3 regions of the Bradyrhizobium australafricanum genome follow, and region 2 is predicted to be linked to each of the others. Evidence: riboswitches for the same ligand, from Rfam matches in the RefSeq annotation. Region 2 holds a riboswitch; each other region holds the start of a gene.
The links. A riboswitch is a leader RNA that binds a small molecule or an ion and turns the genes downstream of it on or off. The one in region 2 is predicted to bind cobalamin.
Positions count from the first base shown of each region.

Region 1 (5,985 bases), on a different contig from region 2:
GAAGCCAGCGACGATGTCGGCCGTGTCATGGCCGCTATAGCCGATCGCAATCTCACGGGTGACGCCGCGCCCGGAAAACGCGCCGCCGGGGTTGAGCGACAGCCAGCCGCTGAACATCCAGGTGAGGACGAAGATGCCGCCGACCAGGCCGGCAATGTGATGCCAGGCCATCCAGCCGCGATAGGGCGAGACGGCGCCATCAGCGTAGCGGCGCATCAGCCGCAGGCGGAGGACGCCGATCCAGAAGCCGGTGACCGCGACGACAAGACAGACACCCGAGATCCACAGCACCGCATCCCGCCACAGCGGGCCGTCCTTGCGCAACACGGTCGGATAGATCCAGTGCGGGATCGAGCCGAGCCAATTCCAGATGCGCTCGCAACGCGTGGTGTCGAGCGCGATCTCGCCGGTGCGCGAGGAAACATAGAGCTCGGTGCCATCGGCGTCGCCGAGACCGATCAGATAGAGCGGCCGCAACGGATCGAAGCGCGACGTGACTGACCATTGGTCGCGCGTGATCGTTTCGATCAAGCGAGGCTGCAAGGCATGCGGATGATGAGCGGCAATGGCCAGCGCCTGGGCCGGCGTGATCCGGTCGATCACGCTGCCGTCGGTCGCCGAAATGGTGATCGTCCCTCCCTTCCAGCCGGTCACCCGATAGACGGGCGTGTCGTCCATCATCGAAAGCCGCAGGTCACGCGGATAACGCTCGACACCCGCGATCGCCATCGCGCGATCAGGCGTGACCCGCACCTTGCTCCAGGGAATGACAGGAAGCGCGGCGAGGCGCTCGCTGTCGGTAAGGCGCGGAAAGGCCACGTACATCATGACGAGGCCGGAGATGAACCACATCGCGAACAGGAGACACGTCGCAATGCCGATCCAGCGGTGGACGATATAGAGCCACCGCCGCCCGCGCCGGATCAGAGCGTTGCGCATGGTCAGAACTTCACGCTGACGGACAATTCGGCGGTACGCGGCATGCCGAGCAGCCACTGCCCGGTGCCGTTCGAGGTCACCGCGTAGGCCTTGTCGAACAGATTGTAGAGGCGGAACGCGACCGTGGTGCGGTCATCCGGCTTCCACCTGACGCCGCCATTGACCACGTTGTAGCCTGGCCGCAGCTGGGTGTTGGCAAGATCGGAGTACATCGCACCGACGATCTGCACGCCGCCATAGGCCGACCAGTTGGGCGCGAAGTCCCAGGTCAGCCAGACGTTCGAGACCTGCTGCGGCACGTTGACCGGGACATTGCCGTTGAAGCTGACGATCTTGCCGCCGGCCACCTGGCTGTTGTTGTCGTATCTGGCGCGCAGCAGTGCAAGATTGGCGTCGACGCGCCAGCCGTCGCTCAGTGCGAGCCCGATCGATCCTTCGACCCCGCGGGATGATTGCTGGCCGATCTGCAATGCCAGGCCGCCGGTGGGATTGCCGGGATCGGGAATCGTGAGCCCGGTCTTGACGATCTCGTAGGCAGCCAGCGTCCACTCGCCGCGGCCGCCCCAGAACGATTGCTTGACCCCGATCTCGGTCTGCTTGCCGGTCGCAAGCTGGAACGTTTTCTGCGTGGTCGACAGTGAGATCAGATTGCTGACCGGATCGACGCCGACCGCGTACTGGCCATAGAACGCGAGGTTCTTGATCGGCTCGTAAACGAGCCCCGCGCGCCAGCTGGTGCCCGATAGCGCCGTCTCGAAACTGTTTGCGGGCGTCTTGTAGTCGGTGCGATCCACCTCGGGACGGTCATACCTGACACCGGTCACCAGCGACAACTGATCGGTCAGCAAGAGACGATCCTCGGCGAACAGCGCGTATTGATTGACGATCGCATTGAAGCCCGGCGTGGTCGCCGTCGTCGTCGCGAAGAACGATCCCGGATCGAACACGTAAGGATTGACCGACGACGCGCCGCCATAGGGCGAGTTGTTGGTGTGGGTGAAGTCGATCCGGTTGACGTCGAAGCCAGCGACGACCTGGTTCGCAAGGCCGAACACGTGACCGCTGAAGGTCGCATCCATCCGGTTGCCGAGCTGCTTCTGGTCGTGGAAGATCTCGATGTAGCTCGTGCGATCGATCAGCCGGGTCTTCGGATTCCAGGTGTAGTTCTCGATGTCGCGCCAGTGCCGCCCGCTGGTCAGGTAATACAGCGTGTTGTTGACCTTGATGCCGTCGGCGACGTCCCACTCGGTCTTGAACCGGGTCCAGCTGTCCTGATATCGGATCGCGCTGTCTGCTGCATTGTAGTTCTTGAAGCGCAGCGCGTCCTGGATCGAGCCGTTGATCAGCGGCGTGCCGAAATAGCGCGACGGGCTGCGGTCGCCGTAGTCCTCCGACAGCGTGAAGGCGAGATTGTCCGACGCCTGCACCCGCACGGCAGCGGAGACCACCGCGTTCGAGGTCTTGTCGCGATCGACCCAGCCGTCCGACATGTTGCCGGTGGCGTTGACGCGGTACGACACATTGGGATTGATCGGACCGGTGCTGTCCACCGAGAGCCGCCGCGTCATGTTGCTGTCGAGCGAGACCTCGGCCTCGTTATAGGGCGTGCTCTGCGGCTTCTTCGGAATCACGTTGATGACGCCGCCGATCGCGCCCTCGCCGTACAGCACCGAGGCCGGCCCGCGCAGCACTTCGATGCGCTGCGTCGACCAGGTGTCGTAGGGGAACGTCAGCGTGCCGGAGCCGATATAGAAGCGCGTGCCGTCGTACAGCGTCATCACCGAGTTGCTGCCGGCAAAGCCGCGGCTGCTGAACGACAGGCCGCCATTGCCGGGCGCCGGCGTTGCGACGAACCCGGCCGCGTCCTGGGTGACGGCATCGAGCACATTATGCTGGCCGCGTTCGGCGATGGTCTGCGCCGTGATGATCTCGACGCTGGCCGGCGTCTGCAGCGGCGTCAGATTGAGACGACTACCGGTGCCGCCCTGCGTGGCGGCATTGAGTGTCGGCGATGCCGCCCCCGATACGCCTGACGCCGCGGCGCGCGGCGTGTTGCCGGCCGTCGCGGGCCTCGGCCGTGGCCGCGCCGCAGCGGCCATGTCACGGCTGCGCGCCGCGGGCTTCGGCTTTGCCGCAGCGGAAGGCGCGACCTCGATCGGATCGAGCCTGGTTGGTGGCGGTGTTTGTGCCGAGGCTTCGGCCGGCAACAGCAATGATGACAGGGAGCAGAGAAGACCGAGGCGCCATTTGCGCGCAACGGGAGAGGACGGAGACATGAAAAGGACTCGCGGTAACGTGGCACGTCACCGCGAACGCGGACTGGCGCATTGCCCAAAAGGCAGTGCTCCGATCCCACCAGGACGCCCCCGCCCGATGTGCTCGCGTGTGACCACGACTGACGGCAGGTCTCCTGGCTCACGGGTCATCGCCTGTCGACGCCTTCCCGGGCCTGATGGCCCAGTGGCAAATTGACGAAAGGCTCGCCGTTTACAGTTGCGGGGACAGCTGCGGCATTGGGGTTACCCTCGCACCGCATTCCCTTTTGATCCCCGAAGGGAACCGTCGGCAAAAACGATAGGTGGTGCCGGCAGGGCTGTCAATTCGATGCGATTGTCGCACACATGCTTTGCGGGTAATGCTGCGGCGATGACACAGGCATCTGCGGATGACGTGGAGCTCCCTCTAATCCCGTCATCCTGAGGAGCCGCGCAGCGGCGTTTCGAAGGATCGACGGCCACCAGCCGGGCCGTGCATCCTTCGAGGCTCGCCCAGCGGCGCAATTGCGCCGCAAGGCTCGCACCTCAGGATGACGGGAAACGTAGGTTCGCGTCACTGAGCCTCGACGCATCCCTGCATCACCTCATCAATCTCCGCGCGCGACAGCGCACCCATCTCGGCGATGAACACGATGCGCGTGCGCGGCACGCCGGGCGACGGCACGCCGCCCGCAGCCAGGGTCGCGCGGCCGCCGGCGAGTTGAAACACGGTCAGCCGCCCGGGCTGCTCCACCGTCTCGAACAATCCCTTCGCCCGCGCCAGCTTCGAGGCCAGTCTGCCGATCGCCTGCTGCAAGCGCGGCAGCAAGACGGGCCGCTCCGAGGTCCAGCTCAGCGTCTCGAAGCGATCGGACGCCGGCCGTCGCGGCGCGGTCTCGCGCGGCGCCGGCACATGATCGAGGTCCGCTGGGAACAGCAGCGCGGCCGGCACCTCGCCATGCAAGGCATCAACCACCACGGCCGCCGGACGCGCCGCGCGCACGGCGTCGCGGATCGCGGCGCAGGTGGCGGCGTCAGTCAGATCGACCTTGCTCAGCGCCACCACGTCCGCCGCCCGGAGCTGCGAGCGCAGCAGCGCATCGTTCAGCTTCGCCGCAGGCTGCGTCGCGTCGACCACGCACAGCACGGTCTCCAGCGGCGCCTCCTTCCAGATCACGGGATCCATCAGGTTGCGCACGATGTCGGCGGGATCGGCGATCCCGCTGGTCTCGATCACGATGAATTCGGGACGCGGATCACGCCGCAGCAACGTGGCGAGCGTGCGCAGCAGGTCGCCCTCCAGCGTGCAGCAGATGCAGCCATTGCTCAGGCTGACCACGCCGTCGCTGGCGCCGGCGATCAGCTCGGCGTCGATATTGATCGCACCGAAATCGTTGACCACGGCGGCGATGCGCCGCCCTTGCGCATGCGCCAGCAGATGGTTCACGACCGTGGTCTTGCCCGCCCCGAGGAAGCCCGCGACCAGCAGGATCGGGACCGGCACCTCAGCCCCCCGTGATAGGCCGGCGCACCGGCCGGCCGGGACGCGCCGCGACATCGAGCACACCATCGCTGATCAGCGGCTGGCCGCTGACCACGAGATGCCGCACGCCCTCCGCCGGACGATTCATCGCCGAGAAGGTCGCGCGATCGCTCAGCGTCTCGTAGTCGAACACTACAACATCGGCGTCGGCGCCGACCTGCAGCCGGCCCTTGGCCCGCATCGCTGGCGTGCTCGCCGACAGGATCTCGGCCGGGATCAGCGCGCATTTGCGGATGCCCTCGAGCAGCGACACCTTCTTGCGCTCGCGCACCCATTCGCGGATGAAGCGGGTGAAGCAGCCCGCCGAGCGCGGATGCGAGGTGGCATCGTCCGGCAGCGGCCACGCGTCGCCGCTGTAGGGACGGCCGTCCGACAGCGTCCACGGCATCGCGTCGGAGGCGATTGCGCCGCCCGGATACAGCACCGCCATGTCGAGCAGATCGCGATGATGCGCGTTGTTCTCGATGTCGAGCACATGCCACAGTACCAAGGTCGAGGGCTCTTCGGCCTGTGCCGCAAGCAGCTCCTCGCGGCTGCCGAAACGGTGACCGTCGGTCACGCGCTGCACCGAATCATAACCGAGGCCGTTGCGCTCCTCGAATTTCGGATCGCTGAAGAAGGTCGCCGCCAGCACGGTCGAGCCGGTGCCGTAGGGATAGGCCTCCACCGTGATCGGCAGGCCCTGCGCCTGCGCTTTCGCGATCAGCCCAACACAGCGTTCGATATCGGTCTTGCTCGACGAGTTGAAGTGGCAGATGTGCATATGCGCGCCGGTGGCGCCCGCGTAGCCGATCAGGCGGATATAGGCCTCGGCCGCGCTCTCGGGATCGATCCGCGACATGTAGGCGACGTGGGTAAAGGTCGGCACCGCATGATCCGCCGCGAGCTGGCACACCGCGGTCAATTCCTGCACGCCGGCACCCGGCGCATAGGCGTTGAGAATGCCGATGCCGATACCGCCCTCGTTCAGGCCGATCGCGAGGCGCTCCAGGATGCCGCCGACCTCGCCTTCGGTCGCCACGTTTTCGATCCAGCGGCGATCGCGCATCGCGGCACCAAACGATTCCAGCGAGCTTTCCGAATTCGAACCGGTCATCGCGCCGATGCGCGCGAAGGCCCAGTTGGCGGCGGCGCCGTAGTTCAGCACCCTGCCCTTCTCGGCCTGGCGCTTGTACCAGGATGCGACCGGCAACACGCCGGCCTCGAGGTCGAGCGAGGTCGTCACCCCGTCGAACGCCTGCATGCGGT
Region 1 is NZ_JAGKJL010000028.1:62,672-68,656, forward strand. Features, by position in the region: gene J6525_RS24195 (cytochrome b family protein) at 1-939, opposite strand, end outside; gene J6525_RS24200 (TonB-dependent receptor) at 942-3,215, opposite strand; cobalamin riboswitch at 3,323-3,518, opposite strand; gene J6525_RS24205 (CobW family GTP-binding protein) at 3,769-4,698, opposite strand; gene J6525_RS24210 (amidohydrolase family protein) at 4,700-5,985, opposite strand, start outside.
Region 1: another riboswitch for cobalamin. It lies ahead of J6525_RS24200 (TonB-dependent receptor); the one in region 2 lies ahead of J6525_RS36840 (ribonucleoside-diphosphate reductase subunit alpha).

Region 2 (5,985 bases):
CCGGAAGGTGGGGATCATTTCGATTCGGCCTTGACGAACCTGTGGGATGTTGACGATCGCGTCATTCAGGTTTCGCTCATCTCCAAGGGCGCCGGCGCCGTCAGCTTATCTCTGAATAAGCTTCTATCGGTGGGCTGAGCGGGCTGATGGTTTCTTCGCACAACAGCAGGATCGCTCGCGCCGCGACGCGCAGAGGGGGGTGATGCGCTTGTTCACTTGCCGCTTCTGCTACCGCATCGGCGGATGTAAGGGCCTACACCCTATATAACCAAAGTGCAGGCGGGTACGAAGGCAACAGCCGTCGAGCTGCTTGCAAATGAGAGGAGACATTGCGTTGCGGATAGATTTCTCGCGCATCAATCGGTCTAAAGCTGCATTCCACGATATTTATGCTTCGGATGATCCGAGGGCATATTTCTCGGTCCTCGGAGACCTGGATTATATGATACCGGACGTGGCTGAGCCGGTTGTGCGCCAAATACTGGCAGCGAAAGCTTCGGCCACCGGCCTCAAGCCCGTCGTGCTCGATGTTGGTTGTTCGTACGGCATCAATGCAGCGGTGCATCGCTTTCCGCTGACCTTCGCGGGCTTGCGTCACCGCTACGCCCGGCGTGAGATGAGAGCGATCAGCTCTGAGACATTGGTGAGTCTCGATCGCAGTTTCTATGCAGCCTGGCCTGATGTCGGGTTGGCACGCTTTATCGGCCTCGATGTGTCGGCCCGGGCGGTCAGCTATGCGAAGAGTGTTGGCCTTTTAGAGCAGGGCATTGTCGCTGACCTTGAAAAGGAGGCGCTATCGATGGACAGCGCGCGCATTCTCCGCTCCGTGGATGTTATCATGTCGACCGGATGCATCGGCTACGTTACCGAGAAGACGTTCAGCGAGATTCTCGATGCGGCAGAGAAGCAACCATGGATCATCTCCTTCGTGCTACGAATGTTCCCATTTGAATCGCTCGCCGCGACGTTCGCAAACCGTGGTCTTGTGACAGAACGTCTTGCCGGCGCAACGTTTATCCAGCGTCGCTTTCGCGATCCTGAAGAATTTGAGAGCTGTTTGGCCAGCTTGGCGGCCCTTGGCGTGGATGCCACCGGCCTCGAATCGGAAGGGCTGTTTCACGCCGATCTGATCTTGTCTCGCCCCGAGGCGGATGCGCGCGCCACGCCTCTGGAAGACATTGTCACTGTCGCCAGCGGCAGGGGACGGCCGATCGGACCCCGTTACGTTCATGTTGAAAGTAAGGAGGGCTTGCAGGTCGCGCTGGAGCCGTGACAGGCGTGGGACCACTGTGCAGCGCGAGTCTGTTCGGGGCTGGATGCGAGGCCATTCCGGTCGACGGCGCGCCAGAGCCGATGTTGTTCGCCCGCGAGTGGATAACGAATTCGTCCAGATGCCATTTGTCGCGGCGAGCAGGAGCGCTGCGATTCAAATCAAGCGTCTGGCCGAATTGCTCCTCTACTGACGCGCCGTTTCTTAGATTCCATCAATGCGACGTGCGAGCCAGGAATTTCCTCGACCGTTGCGCAGGCTTGACGGAAACCGGTAATGCAGCCCAACGGCATATCCAATCACCTGCAGCAGAAGCCGACAGCGGCGACAAAGTCGTCCGGGCTTCGGTATGTTTTTGCGTTTTAATCTGGACCTCTCCAGTTGACGAATCCCGGCGAGTAGTGCCTATGTCTAGTCAGTCACGGTCTTCTGGCCCCAACATTTTGTGGGTCGGAAGCTAAGAGGGAACCCGGTGCGCCGAACGGCTACTCCGGGGCTGCCCCCGCAACTGTAAGCGGTGAGCGGTTGTCATCATGGTCACTGGCGCAGCACAGCGCCGGGAAGGCCGACAGCCGCGGCGACCCGCGAGCCAGGAGACCTGCCGCGACTGAACGAAAGTCCTCGGGCGGGGTGCCCCGTTGGGTCGCTTGCAGCCGGAGACGTTTGACCGGTTTCCTCGCAAGTCATCCGCGCGGTTCCCCCGCCTAACATCGCGGGGTTGCCGATGTCGCCGTCTTACGATTTCGATCAGCATGGTCATCTCATTGAGGAGCCGGCGCGCGTGAGGTCGCAGCCATTGCAGGCAGAGCCCAGCGCGCCTGAGTTGTGTCTTGTGCCGCCGCCGTCGCCGGCCCCGCTGCCGTACCCCCTTGCGCCATCGCCAAAGCCGGCCGATCTCAAGCTCGATCGGACGCGCGACGACCTGTTGACGCCGTTCGGCAAGCTGACGCTGAGCGACCGTTATCTGCTCGCCGGCGAAATGATCCAGGACATGTTCGCGCGGGTGTCTTGCGCCTTCGCGGATGATGTTGCGCATGCCCAACGTCTCTACGATGGGATGTCTCGGCTGTGGTTCATGCCAGCCACACCGGTGCTCTCCAACGGCGGCACGACGCGCGGCCTGCCGATTTCCTGCTTCCTTAACTCGGTGTCGGACTCGCTCGAAGGCATCGTGGGCACCTGGAACGAGAACGTATGGCTTGCCTCTAACGGTGGCGGCATCGGCACCTACTGGGGCAATGTTCGCTCGATCGGCGAGCAGGTGAAGGGCGGCGTTACCTCAGGCATCATCCCGTTCATCCACGTCATGGACGGCCTGACGTTGGCGATCAGCCAGGGCTCGTTGCGGCGCGGCTCGGCTGCGGTCTATCTCGATATCCACCATCCCGAGATCGAGGAGTTCCTCGAGATCCGCAAGGCGTCCGGCGACTTCAACCGCAAGAGTCTCAACCTGCATCACGGCATCAACGTCACCGATGAGTTCATGCGTGCCGTAGGCGCCGGCACTGCGTTCGCTCTGCGCAGTCCGAAGACCAAGGACGTTATCCGCGAAATCGACGCCCGCCAGCTGTGGCAACGCATCCTGGAGAACCGGCTGCAGACGGGGGAGCCTTATCTCTTGTTCATCGACACGGTGAACCGCGCGCTCCCCAAGCACCAGCGCGAGCTCGGCCTCAAGGTCTCAACGTCCAACCTGTGCAGCGAAATTACCCTGCCGACCGGCATCGATCATCGCGACGAGGAGCGTACCGCGGTGTGCTGCCTGTCGTCGCTCAACCTCGAGACCTGGGACCAGTGGAACGAGGAGCCTGGCTTCATCGAGGACGTCATGCGCTTCCTCGACAACGTGCTGACCCACTTCATCACGGTGGCGCCGGGCGTCATGAAGCGTGCCCGCTACGCCGCCTTGCGTGAGCGTTCCGTCGGCCTTGGCGTCATGGGCTTCCACTCGTTCCTGCAGGCCAAGAGCATTCCGATGGAAAGCGTCGTGGCCAAGTCGTTCAATCTGAACATGTTCTGGAAAATTCGTCGCGATGCTGATGCGGCATCCGTGACGCTCGCGCGCGAGCGGGGGCCGTGCCCGGATGCCCTGGAACGAGGCGTGATGGCCCGCTTCAGCCATAAGATCGCGATCGCGCCGACCGCCTCGATAAGCATTATCTGCGGCGGCACCAGCGCTTGCGTAGAACCGATCCCGGCCAACATCTACACCCATAAGACCTTGTCCGGCGCCATCTCGGTGCGTAATCGGCATCTCGCCAAACTGCTGGCCGCCAAGGACGCCAATACTTCGGCGATCTGGCAGTCGATCATCGCCCACGAGGGTTCGGTCGCCCATCTCGACATCCTCTCGGAAATCGAGAAAGCGGTCTTTCGCACCGCCTTCGAGATCGACCAGCGCTGGATCGTCGAACTTGCCGCCGACCGCGCCGCGTTCATCTGCCAGAGCCAGTCGGTCAACCTCTATCTGCCAGCTGACGTCGATAAATGGGATCTTCACATGCTGCACTGGACGGCATGGAAGCGGGGGGTGAAGAGCCTCTACTACTGCCGTTCAAAATCTATTTCGCGCGCGGCGTTCGCCGGCGCCATCGCCGATGGCGACAAGACTGCGCCGCCGCAACCATCGCAGCAGCGCACCGACTATGAGGAGTGCCTCGCATGTCAGTGATCGATCTCTCGTCCGTCGATCCGCGTGCGCTGATCGGCAAGCAGCGCGTCGGCCTCCTCGACTCGACCGGCAGCTACGACGTCGATCGCTACGCCTGGGCTTACGAGTTCTGGAAGCGCCAGCAGCAGACTCATTGGATGGGAGAGGAGGTGCCGCTCGGGGCAGACCTCAAGGACTGGGCGTCGGACCGCGTCACCGACAGCGAACGTGCGCTGCTCACCCAGATCTTCCGTTTCTTCACTCAATCGGACATCGAGGTCGGCGACAACTATCTTAAGCGCTACATCCCGATTTTCCAGCCGCTCACCGTCCAGATGATGATGGCAGCTTTCACCAACATGGAGACGGTCCACATCGATGCCTATGCGCTACTGCTCAAAACGCTCGGTATGCCCAAAACCGAGTTCGAGGCATTCCGCGGCTATGCCGAGATGCGCGCCAAGGCCGACTACATGCACGAGTTCGGCGTCGGCACCGTGGCCGATGTCGCCCGGACGTTGGCGATGTTCGGCGCCTTCACCGAGGGCATGGCGTTGTTCGCGAGCTTCGCGATGCTGCTCAACTTTCCGCGCCACAACAAGATGAACGGTATGGGACAGATCGTAAGCTGGTCAGTGCGCGACGAAAGCCTGCATTGTGAGGGCATCATAAAGCTGTTTCACGAATGGCACCGCGAAACTGGCGCGGTGACGCGCTCCGTCCGTGACGATATCATCGACGTCGCCAAAACCATGGTGAAGCTGGAGGAGAACTTCGTCGACCTCGCCTTTGGCCTCGGCGAGATCGAGGGTATGAATCCCGAGCAGATCCATGCCTACGTCCGCTACGTCGCCGACTGGCGACTGACCCAGCTGCGGATTGCCCCGGTATTCGGCTTCTTCGAGGCTAAGGAGGGCGGGTTCACCCGGCTCAAGGCACATCCGCTGCCATGGCTCGTGGAGATTCTCAACGGTGTCGAGCACGCCAATTTCTTCGAGCAGCGCGCCACGGAATACTCCAAGGCGGCGAGCCGCGGCAGCTGGGATGGCGAAGACGGGGTGTGGGCAGCTTTCGGCCGGACGTAGTCATGCTGGAGCTAATCATCAAGGGCGATTGTGCATGTGACGATCGCGTTGATGATCAAGGCGGCCGACTTCGTGGCGTCGGCACAGCGGGACGGAGAGACTAAAGCGACAGGAGGACGGCTGCGATCGTTCATCTCGAGCCGTGCAGCTATCCTGACTTGACCGATTCTGTACTGATCGATTGGCCTTAAACCAGGAGAATGGCAATATTCGCCGGCTGCGGGCCCGTACCAACTGCTGCTGCCGTCCGCAATTTTTAATCTATCCGCTTCCAGGACGTGGCCCAGCCAAGGTACGCCCGTCCCTAGCGGATACGCGGATCTTCCTCAGAGTCGGAGTGCGAAGATCTATTTTCAGCCGGCTCTTCAGGCCAAAGGGTTTGGTCCAGCGACGGTGTAAGACGAATGAAGCCCTCTTCTCTCCACTCGGCTGTGTGAGGCACGCCGAGAAGGGTAAAAACCTTTGTGGGGTGGTCCTTGCTCGGCTTCACTCCGCTGCGCTCAAGCATATCGATCTGAGCGGCTGTGGCCGTTTGGCCAGTGAAAACCCAGTAATCCTTGGCGAGACGTCCGTTCAGCATCCGGAACTCGGAAAGTTCTGGTGGTGCAGCTTCGGACGGACCAGCCTGAGAGGGGCCCGCTTGCAATGGCCGAGCGTGGGTGGGACCGGCGTGCGATGGCCCGGCATGGGACGGTCCCTCCAGCAGTGGTCCAGCGTACGATGGCCCTGCATGCGATGGCCCAGCGTGTGAAGGGCCGGCCACATTCTGCCATATCAGATCCTGATCGACACCAGGATGTGCCTCGATCGCCTGAGCGATCGTCTGCTGGGGGAGATATTGCGGGCTTTCCGGTTCTGGCGCGACGTGCTCCGCGCCTGGCGTAAACGGATCATCTTCCCGATCCAAGTCCGGCCAGGGATGCGCTAAATCCAGGTACGGAGAATAGGGGTGACCAGCATCCAAGTACGGTGAATAAGGA
Region 2 is NZ_JAGKJL010000062.1:27,881-33,865, reverse strand. Features, by position in the region: gene J6525_RS36850 (nodulation protein NolB) at 1-138, shown strand, start outside; gene J6525_RS36845 (class I SAM-dependent methyltransferase) at 341-1,273, shown strand; cobalamin riboswitch at 1,676-1,890, shown strand; gene J6525_RS36840 (ribonucleoside-diphosphate reductase subunit alpha) at 2,052-3,941, shown strand; gene J6525_RS36835 (ribonucleotide-diphosphate reductase subunit beta) at 3,932-5,005, shown strand.

Region 3 (5,985 bases), on a different contig from region 2:
CGACCTGATGTGGACGGCCGGGATAGTTCGATAGCACCAGCGCAAGCCGCTTCTTCTGTGCCGGCTTGCCGGCAAGCCGATGCCAGGCGGCCACGCGTGCGGCAATTGCAGCGACGCGCCCGGCATCCGGTCGATGCGCAAGATGCGCGAATTGCAGCTCGGGATCGCGCTCACCAGGCGATTTGAAGCTGACGACGCCCGCGAACAGGCGGCCGTCGACCTCCGGCAGCACCACATGCATCGCGAGATCGCCGGGCGAGAGCCCGCGGAGCGACAAGGCCCAATCCTCGCGCCGCGCGGTCGACAAAGCGACCTGGAACACCGGGCATGATGCAGCGTCGAACGGCGTCGTGCCGTCGTCACCGGCCGCGGAAAACGCGGTCGCATTGACGATGGCCGCTGGAGCGCATTGCGCAAACTGAGCGCGCAGCCAATCCGCCACGCCCGCCGCCTTCAGCGAGGTGACGAACACACCGTGGGCATCAAAGCCCCTCTCACGCAATGCATCGATCAATGCATCGACCGGCGCCGTATCGCCTGCCGCGAGGTAGGAACGATAAAACGTCACCAGCACGCGCGGCCGGCCGTCCGATGCCGGCAACGCCGCGATGGCACCGCGCCGGGAATCGTAGACGCCGATCTCGGGAAGATCGATCTCGCCGACCACCGGCCCAGCATAGAGTCCGGACGCCAGCGCCAGCTGCGCGATAACGGCCTGCGCGGCAACCGGGCCGCCTTTGTCGCACAGCACCTTCAGACGGCGCAGCGTCGAGACCGGCAAGGTCGAGAATTCATCGAGCCGCAGATCGTCGCGGCCATCGGCCGGTAGCACCACCAGGGCGATGCCGCGCTCCTTCGCCAGCCGATGCACCGCGGCCAGCCCGTATGACCAATAGGGCTCGCCGCCGATCAGCCGCACCAGGATGCCGCGCGCGTGCGACAGCGTCCGCTCGATATAGGTATCGACCGACAGCGGATGGCGCAGCTCCGCGAGGTTGGCGAGCCGCAGCGACGGCAGCGCAGCACGGCCGCGCCGCCAGCCGGCCGCGAAGGCAGCAAGATCGCTGTCGGAAAACGACAACACCACGAGATCGGCCGGATCCTGGCCGAGGTCCCTTGGCGTCGCGGTCTCCTCAAGGCCGCGGCTCTCGCGGAAGACGACGTGCATCAGACACCAAGCCGTGCCCTGATCGCGGCTTCATCGATGTCGGCATGTTCGCCGATCACGACGAGCTTCGACTGCCGCGCCCGGGCGCCCCAGGGCATGTCGAACTGATGCCGCACCCGTTCGCCGACCGATTGCACCAGCAGCCGCATCGGCTTGCCTTCGATCGCGATGTAGCCCTTGGCGCGCAGCACGTTCTGCTCGCGCGCCAGCCCCTTGATCGAGGCGACCAGCGCGTCGACATCCGAAACTTCCGGAAGATCGATCACGACGGAATTGAAATCGTCGTGCTCGTGTTCCTCCTCGCCATCGTGATGCGACGGCCGCGCCGCGAGGTCGTTTTCAGCCGCCGCCTCGAGCCCGAGGATCACGCGCGCGTCGATCGTGCCGTCGACGACAGGCAACATCGGCACCTCGCGCGGCATCTCGGCCGCGATCACCGCTTTCGCCGCCTTGACCCCTTCCGCCCCGGCGAGATCCGCCTTGGTCAGCAGCACGATATCGGCACAGGCGATCTGGTCCTCGAACACTTCCGACAGCGGCGTCTCGTGGTCGAGATTGTCGTCCGCCGCACGCTGCGCATCCACCGCGGCCGGATCAGGCGCAAAACGGCCGGCGGCGACGGCCTCGGCATCGGCGAGCGCGATCACGCCGTCGACCGTGATCCGCGAACGGATCTCCGGCCAGTCGAACGCTTTCAGCAGCGGCTTCGGCAGGGCGAGCCCCGAGGTCTCGATCACGATGTGATCAGGCTTCACGTTCCGCGCCAGCAACTGCTCCATCGCCGGGATGAAATCGTCGGCGACGGTGCAGCAGATGCAGCCATTGGCGAGCTCGACGATGTTCTCGGCCGGACAATTGGCGTCGGCGCACGACTTCAGGATGTCGCCGTCGACGCCTTCGCTGCCGAATTCGTTGACCAGCACCGCGAGCTTCTTGCCGTTGGCATTGCGGATCAGATGCTGGATCAGTGTCGTCTTGCCGGAGCCGAGAAAGCCGGTCACGACCGTGACAGGAATTTTGGCGAGCGTGGTCATTCTGCGGCCTCCGGCACGACGGCGATGGGTGGAATGCGGGCGAGCGATTGCTTGCGGAAGATTTCCGGACGGCTGCGCCACGGCACGATGCCGTCGGGCGCCGCCGCATAGGCGGAGGCACCGGCGATCACATCCGCGGCATTGGCTTCGGACAAGCGGCCGTAGACATAGGACCAGCGCCCCGGCGCGCTGAGCGCGACCGAGCAACCCTGGCTGCAGGCCGACAGGCATGCGACGGGAACCAGATTGACGTCATCGGGCACGCCGGCCTCGACAAGCGCGGCATGCAGGCGTGCACCGGGCGCGAGCTCACCTTCCGCCGGCGTCTGGCCGGCGCGGCAAGTGATGCAGACATGAAGTGTGACGCTCATCGCCCTTCCTGGATTGACAGCGGGAAGCGATGAGGCACACGAACCGATTTTGGACAGGTTCGTTCCCCGTCGCGGAACACCCCGTCCGCCGGTTTCACAACATGCTGCGTTGGCAGGTCTCCCGGCTTGCGGAGCAGGTTTTACCCTTCGATGCCCACCTTCCCGACTCCGTATGGAATCAGTGGCTTGGGCATCTCTCCGGTCACGGTCGCGGGGGCGGCTGCGCTTCGGACCCGATTTAGCGGAGCCCTATCGCATTCCCTCTTCGCCTGTCGTAGGACAGGAACCAACGCGGGACCACCATTCGTCCAAGCCTCGCACTTGTCAAGCCGAAGGAATGTGATGACTTCTGATGGAAAGGGCGCTGAAGACGGCGCCGTCGGCACCGATCTCTCGCTGGATACGCGCCACGCGGACAAGATGGCGAAAAAGAAGGCCGCCCGCGACCGCATCATGGCGACCAAGAGCGGTGAAAAGGGCCTGATCATCGTCCATACCGGCGCCGGCAAAGGAAAATCCTCCTCCGCGTTCGGCATGATCGTGCGCTGTGTGGCGCACGGCTTTCCCTGCGCCGTGGTGCAGTTCATCAAGGGCGCCTGGGATACCGGCGAGCGCCGCCTGCTCACCGGGCATTTCGGCGATCTCTGTCAATTTCACGCCATGGGCGAAGGCTTTACCTGGGAGACGCAGGATCGCGCCCGCGACATCGCGGCAGCGCAAGCCGGCTGGGAAAAGGCCAGGCAGCTGATCGCGGACCCGAGCCTGCGCATGGTCGTGCTCGACGAGATCAACATCGCGCTACGCTACGATTACCTTGCGATCGCCGATGTCGTCGACTTCCTGACCACGTCGAAGCCGCCGATGACCCATGTCGTGCTCACCGGGCGCAATGCCAAGGACGAATTGATCGAGATTGCCGACCTCGTCACCGAGATGACGCTGGTGAAGCATCCGTTCCGCTCCGGCATCAAGGCCCAGCCGGGCGTCGAATTCTGACAGACATCTCCATGGCGCGCGCATTGATGATCCAGGGAGCCGGCTCGGACGTGGGCAAATCGCTCATCGTCGCCGGCCTCGCGCGCGCCGCGAGACGGCGCGGCCTGCGCGTGCTGCCGTTCAAGCCGCAGAACATGTCGAACAACGCCGCGGTGACCGTCGACGGCGGCGAGATCGGACGCGCGCAGGCGTTGCAGGCGCTCGCCGCCGGCGTCGAGCCGCACACCGACATGAACCCGGTGCTGCTCAAGCCCGAGACCGATGTTGGCGCCCAGATCATCGTGCACGGCAAACGGATTGCCACCGCACGCGCGCGCGAATATGCCGGCATGAAACCATCGCTGATGGGCGCGGTGCTGGAGAGTTTTGCGCGCCTGAAGCAGCGCGCCGATCTGGTGCTGGTCGAGGGCGCCGGCAGCCCCGCCGAGGTCAACTTACGCAAAGCCGATATCGCCAATATGGGTTTTGCGCGCAAAGCAGACGTGCCCGTGGTGCTGGTCGGCGACATCGACCGCGGCGGCGTGATCGCGCAGCTCGTCGGCATCAAGACGGTGATCGACCCTGATGATGCCGCGATGATCCAGGGCTTTATCATCAACAAATTCCGCGGCGATCCGACATTGTTCGATGACGGCTATCGCTTGATCGAAGAGCGCACCGCCTGGCGCGGATTTGGCGTGCTGCCCTGGTTCGTCCGCGCCGGCGAACTTCCGGCCGAAGATGCGCTCGGGCTCGGCGAGGCGCGCAAGCCGGGCCAGTGCAAGATCGCGTTCCTTGCGCTGTCGCGGATCGCCAATTTCGACGACCTCGATCCGCTGAAGCTGGAGCCCGGCGTCGATCTCGTGATGGTACGTCCGGGCGAAGCCATCCCGGGTGATGCGAAGCTCGTCATCCTGCCCGGCTCGAAATCGACCCGCGGCGATCTCGCCTTCCTGCGCGCGCAGGGCTGGGACATCGATCTCCTCGCGCATCATCGCCGCGGCGGCCATGTCCTCGGCCTGTGCGGCGGATACCAGATGCTTGGACACAGCGTCGCCGACCCCGATGGGATCGAAGGTCCTGCCGGCGAAACGCGCGGGCTCGGGCTGCTCGATGTCGCAACCACCATGACCGAACAGAAGACGCTGACGCGCGCCAGCGCGGTGCATGCCGCGACCAGCCAGCCGATCAGCGCCTATGAAATCCATATCGGGCGCACCGACGGGCCGGATCGCGCGCGGCCTTTTGCATCACTCGACGGTACGGCTGAGGGCGCTGTCTCCGCAGATGGGCGCGCTCACGGCAGCTATCTGCACGGCCTGTTCGCCTCGGACGAATTTCGCAAGGCTTTCCTCGCGCAACTCGACATCGCGGCAGCTGATCAGCCCTACGGCGCCAGGGTCGAGAGCGCGCTCGACGCGCTTGCCGAGCACATCGAGACCCATCTCGATGTCGAAGGCCTGCTCGCGCTGGCGCGTTAATGCGAGATGATTCCTGGTCGAACAGCGACGGCGCTGTACCCCCTCTCCCCGTTCTTCACGGGGAGAGGGTTGGGGTGAGGGGCGTCTCCGCATATCCGGTGATAGCTGCGTTCGCGGAGACTCCCCCTCACCCGGAACGCATCTGGCGATGCGTTCCGACCTCTCCCCGCACGCGGGGCGAGGTGACGCTGAGATCGTCGCTAGACCGAAGACAACACGGCGGAAAGGCGCGACCACTCGGCCTCGCTGCCCGGCAAGCCGAGGCGCAGCCATCCCGGTTTCTGCTGGAAGACCCGCGACCAGATCTGCGCGCGGGCAAGTTTCTCCTGCGCAGCCAACGCATCGCCGGTCCCGTAGAGCCGGAACAGCAACGTGCCGCCGACCAGCGTCCAGCCCTGCGATCGCGCTACTGCATCGAGCCTGACGCAGTCGTCCGCGAGCCGCGCAGCCGTCGCCGTTGCCCAGTCGTGATCGAGCAACGCGCGCCGCCCGATCGCGATTGCTGCTCCCGAAACTGGCCAAGGGCCCGCCATCGCGGCAAGCGTGGCGATGTCCGCCTCGCTGCCGATCGTGAAGCCGAGGCGCAAGCCGGCAAGTCCGTAAAACTTGCCGAAGGAGCGCAGGATCAGCAGCCCCGCGCGTCCTGCTTCCGGTGCAAGGGACAGGTCAGGAACAGCGTCCGCAAAACTCTCGTCGATGACGAGCCGGCCAACGCGCGGCAGCAGTGCCAGCAACTCGCGCCGATCATGGCGCCGTCCGTCGGGATTGTTCGGGTTGACGACGACGGCAATGTCCGCTCCTGCGAGCGCGGCGAGATCGGACACCTCGGCGACGTCCCAGCCGGTGGCCGACAACACCGCGGCATACTCATTGTAGGTCGGCGCCAGAATCCGCGCTCGGCCGCGAGACGCCAGATGCGGCAGCAACTGAATGGCGGCCTGCGCACCGCCCATCGC
Region 3 is NZ_JAGKJL010000041.1:66,442-72,426, forward strand. Features, by position in the region: gene cobN (cobaltochelatase subunit CobN) at 1-1,168, opposite strand, end outside; gene cobW (cobalamin biosynthesis protein CobW) at 1,168-2,202, opposite strand; gene J6525_RS30430 (DUF1636 family protein) at 2,199-2,573, opposite strand; cobalamin riboswitch at 2,668-2,879, opposite strand; gene cobO (cob(I)yrinic acid a,c-diamide adenosyltransferase) at 2,916-3,569, shown strand; gene J6525_RS30440 (cobyric acid synthase) at 3,581-5,029, shown strand; gene cobD (threonine-phosphate decarboxylase CobD) at 5,230-5,985, opposite strand, start outside.
Region 3: another riboswitch for cobalamin. It lies ahead of J6525_RS30430 (DUF1636 family protein); the one in region 2 lies ahead of J6525_RS36840 (ribonucleoside-diphosphate reductase subunit alpha).